2 regions of the Streptomyces sp. NPDC088553 genome follow, and region 1 is predicted to be linked to the other one. Evidence: predicted binding sites of a transcription regulator. Region 1 holds the regulator's gene; the other holds the start of a gene.
The links. Region 1 encodes HspR, which represses chaperone genes until heat shock. Its sites were predicted from a motif close to TTGAGNNNNNNNNNCTCAA; they were not measured.
Positions count from the first base shown of each region.

Region 1 (3,404 bases):
CCTCGACCGCGCCATCAACGAGTGCACCGCGGAACTCCTCACCATCCAGCCCGGCAGCGGCCGCCGCCCCGAGACCCTCGAAGCCGCCCTGCGCCGCATGGAACCGCTGCTCGACCGCGGTGTCCGGATGCGCACGCTCTACCAGCACACGGCCCGGCACCATCCCGCCACGCTGGCCTACGTCGAACGCGTCGCGCCGTACGGACTCGAACTGCGCACCCTCGAGGAGATCGTCGACCGGCTGATCATCGTCGACCGCAAGGTCGCCTTCGTGCCCGCGCGCAGCGACCGCCAGGTCGCCCTCGAACTCCGCCACGAGGGCCTCGTCCAGTACCTCGTCGGCGTCTTCGACCAGTTCTGGCTGCACGGCGTGCCGTGGGAGGACGAGATCCCGTACAGCCCCTCCGTCGACGGCATAGGCGGTGTCCAGCGCTCCATCGCCAAACTCCTCGTCGAGGGGCACGTCGACGAGGCCATCGCCCGCCGCCTCGGCATGAACGTGCGCACCTGCCGCGCCCACATCGCCAAACTCGCCGCCGCCCTCGGCAGCGGCAGCCGGGCCCAGCTCGGCTACCTGATCGCGCAGTCGGGCATCCTCGAGGGAGACAACTGACCACCGGACACCTGACCAGCGTCGAACGGGACAACTCACCACCGTGTACGTACAGATCGACCTCGACGGGCCCGCCGGGACCCTCCGCGTCTCCGGGCACGACCTGCCCACCGCGGAGCTCGTACGGGCCCCCGGGACCCGCCCCGACACCCACACGCCGATCGGCACCCGCAAGGCCGCCCTGCTCGCGCTGACGGTGGGCGGGGAACCCGCCGTCATCAGGCCGGCCCGCGCCCGGCTGCTCCGCCGCTCCTACCGGGTGGACGTCCGCGTCGACGGCGTCCGCTACCGGCTCGTCCCCTGCTCGCACCGGGACAGCCGGCTCACCCGGAACGGGAAGGCGCTCGGCACCCTGGAGTCCGCCGGGGACGGCAGGGTCGACGCCGACTGGGACCCGGCGGCCGCCCTCACCCCGCTCGACCACTCCGTCGGCACCGCCCTCGCCGCCGCGTTCGGCACGGGCGCCGCGCCCTGGTGGGAGACGCTCGGCGACATCGTGGCGGAGCTCATCCCGTGACCCGGGTACGGCGAGGCCCCCTCCACACGTCGTGGAGGGGGCCTCGCCGTACAGGAACTACTCTCCGGTGCGCTTCGGGCGCCAGACCACCAGCGCGCTCGCCTGCTGCACGTCCTGGTACGGCACCAGATCACGCCGGTACGAGGCGTGCACCTGGGCCTCGCGCTGCCGCATCGCCGCCGCCGCGCCGTCGACGGCCGCCGACAGCTCCGCGATCCGGCCCTGCAGCGCCGCGACCTGGTTCTCCAGCTCGATGATGCGCTTGATCCCGGCCAGGTTGATGCCCTCGTCCTGCGACAGCTGCTGCACCTGACGGAGCAGCTCGATGTCACGGGCCGAGTAGCGCCGGCCACGGCCCGCCGTACGGTCCGGGGAGACCAGACCGAGACGGTCGTACTGACGGAGTGTCTGCGGGTGCAGACCGGAGAGCTGGGCCGCCACCGAGATGACGTACACCGGCGACTCGTCGGTCAGTTCATACGGATTGCGTCGGCGCCCGTCCACCGGGTCACGCTCCCTTCGCGGCCTGGAAAAGCTCCGCCCGCGGGTCCTCGGAGGCGGTCGCCTCGCGATAGGTCTCCAGGGCGTCACGTGCCTTGTCGTCCAGCTCCTTCGGCACCGCGACCTCGACCGTCACGAGCAGGTCGCCGCGCGTGCCGTCCTTGCGGACCGCGCCCTTGCCCCGGGCGCGCATGGTCCGGCCGTTCGGAGTGCCCGCGGGCAGCTTGAGGGTGACCGCGGGGCCGCCGAGGGTCGGCACCTTGATCTCGCCGCCGAGCGCCGCCTCCGTGAAGGAGACCGGCACGGTGACGGTGAGGTTGTCGTCCTTGCGGCCGAAGACCGGGTGGGCGTCGACGTGCACCACGACGTACAGATCGCCGTTCTGCCCGCCGCGCTCCCCCGGCGCTCCCTTGCCGCGCAGCCGGATCTTCTGGTTGTCGGAGACACCCGCCGGGATGCGGACCTGCATGGTGCGGGAGGACTTGGCCCGGCCGCTGCCCTTGCAGACCTCGCACGGGTTCTCGGCGATGAGGCCGCGGCCCTTGCAGTCCACGCAGGGGTCGGTGAGCGAGAAGCCGCCGCCGCTGCCGCGCGAGACCTGTCCGGTGCCGACGCAGGTCGGGCACACCCGGGGGGTGCCGTTCTTGTCGCCGGTGCCCGAACACGCCGTGCACGGCTGCTGGCTGGACATCCGCAGCGGTACGGTCGCGCCCTCGATGGCCTCGGTGAAGCTGAGCGTCACCTCGGACTCGATGTCCTGACCGCGCCGCGGCTGGGTACGGGTGCCCGCACCGGCGCCGCGGTTGAACAGACCGCCGAAGACGTCCCCGATGCCGCCACCGCCGCCGAAGCCGCCGCCCGCGCCGCCGCCCTGGGTGCCTCCGAAGAGGTCACCCAGGTCGAAGTTGAACGAGCCGCCGCCGGGGCCTCCGGGTGACCGGAAGCCGCCGTTCCCGAAGAGGGCGCGGGCCTCGTCGTACTCCTTGCGCTTCTTGGGGTCGCCGAGGATGTCGTTCGCCTCGGAGATCTCCTTGAAGCGCTCCTCGGCCTTGGCGTCGTTCTTGTTGGCGTCCGGGTGGTTCTCGCGGGCGAGCTTCCGGTACGCCTTCTTGATCTCGGCCTCGGTGGCGTCCTTGGGGACGCCGAGAACCTTGTAGTAGTCCTTCTCGACGAAGTCCTTCGTGCTCATCGACGTCCCTCCTTCCGGACTGCTCCGGGTCGTGTCACCGCTGTGCGGCCGGTCGCGCTACCCCTCCTCGGGGGCACCGCTCTCCTCGTCCGTGGACGACTTCGCGTCGTCCTTGGCCGGCGCCGCGCCCGGCTGGGGCTCGGCGACGGCCACGCGGGCGGGCCGGATGGTCCGCTCGCCGATGCGGTACCCCGGCTGCAGGATCGCCACGCACGTCGTCTCGGTGACGTCCGGCGCGTACGAGTGCATCAGGGCCTCGTGGATCGTCGGGTCGAAGGGCTCGCCCTCCTTGCCGAACTGCTGCAGACCCATCTTGGCGACGACGGTCTCCAGCGATTCGGCCACCGACTTGAACCCGCCCACGAGCTCGCCGTGGTCCCGGGCCCGGCCGACGTCGTCGAGCACCGGGAGCAGGTCGCTCAGGAGGCTCGCGACGGCGATCTCCTTGACCGTGACCCGGTCCCGCTCCACGCGGCGGCGGTAGTTCTGGTACTCGGCCTGGAGCCGCTGGAGGTCCGCGGTGCGCTCCTCGAGCGCCTTGCGGGCCTGGTCCAGCTGCGCCAGCAGAGCTACGTCAGTAGCGT
Region 1 covers NZ_JBIVMG010000006.1:453,306-456,709, reverse strand. Annotated here, with positions in the region: gene ACIP8Z_RS22730 (helix-turn-helix transcriptional regulator) at 1-613, shown strand, start outside; gene ACIP8Z_RS22725 (hypothetical protein) at 657-1,130, shown strand; gene ACIP8Z_RS22720 (heat shock protein transcriptional repressor HspR) at 1,188-1,634, opposite strand; gene dnaJ (molecular chaperone DnaJ) at 1,639-2,820, opposite strand; gene grpE (nucleotide exchange factor GrpE) at 2,878-3,404, opposite strand, start outside.

Region 2 (3,404 bases), on a different contig from region 1:
TCAGCCCGGCGGCGCCGGTCTCCGGGTCGGCCAGGGACGCCTCGACGAAGAGGACGTCACCGCCCGCGCCGGTCACGGCGAGCCCGGTGGCGACACCCGGCACGGCGGTACGGCGCTCCGCCGGGTCCTGGGCCGACTCCGGCACGTGGTGCGGCCGTCCGATCAGCTCGCGCAGGTCGTCGGGGCCGACCGTGAACGGCATTTCGCGGTCGCCCAGTTCGTGCTGGGCCGCGACCTTGCGGAGCAGCCGGGAGATGGCCCGCTCCAGGGTGCGGACGCCCGCCTCGCGGGTGTACTCGCCGGCCAGCCTGCGCAGGCTCGCGTCCTCCAGGACGACCTCGCCGGGCTCCAGGCCCGCGCGCTCCAACTGCCGGGGCAGCAGGTGGTCACGGGCGATGACGACCTTCTCGTCCTCCGTGTAGCCGTCGAGCCTGACCAGCTCCATGCGGTCGAGCAGGGCCTCCGGGATCGCTTCGAGGACGTTGGCCGTGGCGAGGAAGACGACGTCGGAGAGGTCGAGTTCGACCTCCAGGTAGTGGTCACGGAAGGTGTGGTTCTGCGCCGGGTCGAGGACTTCGAGGAGGGCCGCCGCGGGGTCGCCGCGGAAGTCGGAGCCGACCTTGTCGATCTCGTCGAGCAGGACCACCGGGTTCATGGACCCGGCCTCCTTGATGGCCCGCACGATCCGGCCGGGCAGGGCGCCGACGTAGGTCCTGCGGTGACCGCGGATCTCCGCCTCGTCCCGGACGCCGCCGAGGGCGACCCGGACGAACTCGCGTCCCATCGCGTGCGCGACGGACTCGCCGAGCGAGGTCTTGCCGACGCCGGGCGGGCCGACGAGGGCGAGGACGGCTCCACCGCGGCGGCCGCCGACCACGCCGAGGCCGCGTTCGGCACGCCGCTTGCGCACCGCGAGGTACTCGGTGATCCGTTCCTTCACGTCGTCCAGGCCCGCGTGCTCGGCGTCGAGGACGGCGCGGGCGCCGCGGATGTCGTACCGGTCCTCGGTCCGCTCGTTCCAGGGGAGTTCGAGGATCGTGTCCAGCCAGGTGCGGATCCAGGAGCCCTCGGGGGACTGGTCGCTGGACCGCTCCAGCTTCTCGACCTCCTTGAGTGCGGCCTCGCGGACCTTCTCGGGCAGGTCGGCTGCCTCCACGCGGGCGCGGTAGTCGTCGGACTCGTCGCCCTCGGCCTCGCCGTTGAGGTCGCGGAGCTCCTTGCGGACGGCTTCGAGCTGGCGGCGGAGGAGGAACTCGCGCTGCTGCTTGTCGACGCCCTCCTGGACGTCCTTGGCGATGGTCTCGGCGACGTCCTGCTCGGCGAGGTGCTCGCGGAGCTGGGCGGTGGCGAGCTTGAGGCGGGCGACCGGGTCGGCGGTCTCCAGGAGCGCGACCTTCTGCTCGACGGTGAGGAAGGGCGAGTATCCGGAGTTGTCGGCGAGGGCGCCGACGCCGTCGATCTGCTGGACGCGGTCGACGACCTGCCAGGCACCGCGCTTCTTGAGCCAGCTGGTGGCGAGCGCCTTGTACTCCTTGATCAGGTCGGTGACCTGACCGGGCAGCGGTTCGGGCAGGGTCTCCTCGACGGTGCTGCCCTCGACCCACAGGGCCGCGCCGGGTCCGGTCGTCCCGGCTCCGATGCGCACCCGGCCGAGGCCGCGGATCAGGGCGCCGGGGTCGCCGTCGGACAGGCGTCCGACCTGCTCGACGGTGCCCAGGACACCGGTCCCGGCGTAGGTCCCGTCGACGCGCGGCACGAGCAGCACCCGCGGTTTGCCCGCTCCGGGCCGCGCGGCGGCCTGGGCGGCCTCCACCGCGGCGCGTACGTCGTTGTCGGACAGGTCGAGCGGCACCACCATTCCGGGCAGCACGACCTCGTCGTCAAGCGGCAGCACGGGCAGAGTGAGCGGCACGGACGGCTTGGAGTCAGAAGCCATGATCTCCCCTTCGGCAGTCAAGTTGAGCTATGCCGACTCAATGCATGTGAGCCCATGAATGTTCCCGGACGCCTGTTCGCTCTGAGCGATCACCCTCGCACGGGCCGCTCTCGGCCGATGTAATGACTGCATGGATATTGCAGCTCTTACATCGGCGTGGGTGGCGGGCTGGACCGTCTCCCGGGGGACCCCGGCCGCCGTCCACGAGCCCTGGGGCCACCGGATCGAGGTGGGGCTGCCCCGGCACGTCGTACGGCATGTGCTGCCCGCCCCGGACGCGGCCACGGTCGGTGCGCTCTGCACCCGGCTGACCACCCCGTACAGCTGGCTCAAGATCATGGCCGGGCCCGAGGACGCGCACGCGTGGATCACGGAGGGATGGACGGTCCCCGACGACCCCGGCTTCATGATGATCAAGCCCCTGGACCCCGGCGCCCGGCCGGCCCCGCCCGAGGGGTACGCACGGACCACCGAGGTCAGGGACGGTGTCATCCGGGTCCGCGTCCTGGCGCCCGACGGCACCCTCGCCGCCCGCGGCCAGATCGCCCCGACCGGTTCCACGGCCGTCGCCGACCAGATCGAGACCGACCCCGCACACCGGCGGCGCGGGCTCGGAGCCAACGTCATGCGCACCCTGGAGGCGGCCGCCGCCCAGGCCGGCGCCGAGACCGGGGTGCTCGCCGCGACCACGGACGGCCTCGCGCTGTACGACTCCCTCGACTGGCGCTACCGGGGTCCGCTCACCGGCATCGTCCGGGACGGCGGCGGGACCGGCTGACGGTCGGGTCGGGGGGGCGGGTTCGTGGGCGAGGGACAGCAGGCGGCGGGGGTGAACCTGACCGTCCGGCTGCGCGCGGTGCCCGCCGACCGGCATGCTCGGTCCATGGTGAGAGGCATACGGGGGACGTGGTGCGGGACCCTGCTTCTGGTGGGGGCCCTGATCGGCGGTACGAGCGGCTGCGGGCCGGAGACGCCGGCCGAACCGGGCGGGCCGCCGTCGGGGACCAGCGGACCGGCCGAGCCGGGTGCCACGGCGACGACCACGGCCCCCGGAACCACGACGCCCCCGGCAGCCACGACGGTGCCGGGCACCACCACGCCCCCTGCCGCCACCACGGCTCCCGGCACCCCCACCGCGACTGACCCCCACCCCGCCGAGGTCCTCGTCGAGGTCGTCGTCAACGGCGGCCTCGCCGGCGTCCGCAACAAGCTCGTCGTCCACTACGACGGCTCCTGGACCAGCCGCTCCGGCACCAAGCCGCCCCGCACCGGCCGGCAGACCCCTGCCGAGGCCGCCGAACTCCGGGCCGCCCTGGAGGACCCCGCGTACGCCCGGGTCCCGGAGCGGCCGACGGGCGACCCGGTCTTCGACGGCTTCCAGTACTACGTGACGCACCGCCACCGCCTCGTCGTCACCGGCGACGGCGAGCGCCCGGCCGCACTCCAGCGGGTCTTCGCGGCCCTCCCG
Region 2 covers NZ_JBIVMG010000007.1:320,574-323,977, reverse strand. Annotated here, with positions in the region: gene lon (endopeptidase La) at 1-1,936, opposite strand, end outside; gene ACIP8Z_RS25315 (GNAT family N-acetyltransferase) at 2,067-2,714, shown strand; gene ACIP8Z_RS25310 (hypothetical protein) at 2,820-3,404, shown strand, end outside.
Region 2: lon (endopeptidase La) is a predicted target of HspR. The motif match lies at 1,959-1,977, and genes of this name have one in related genera.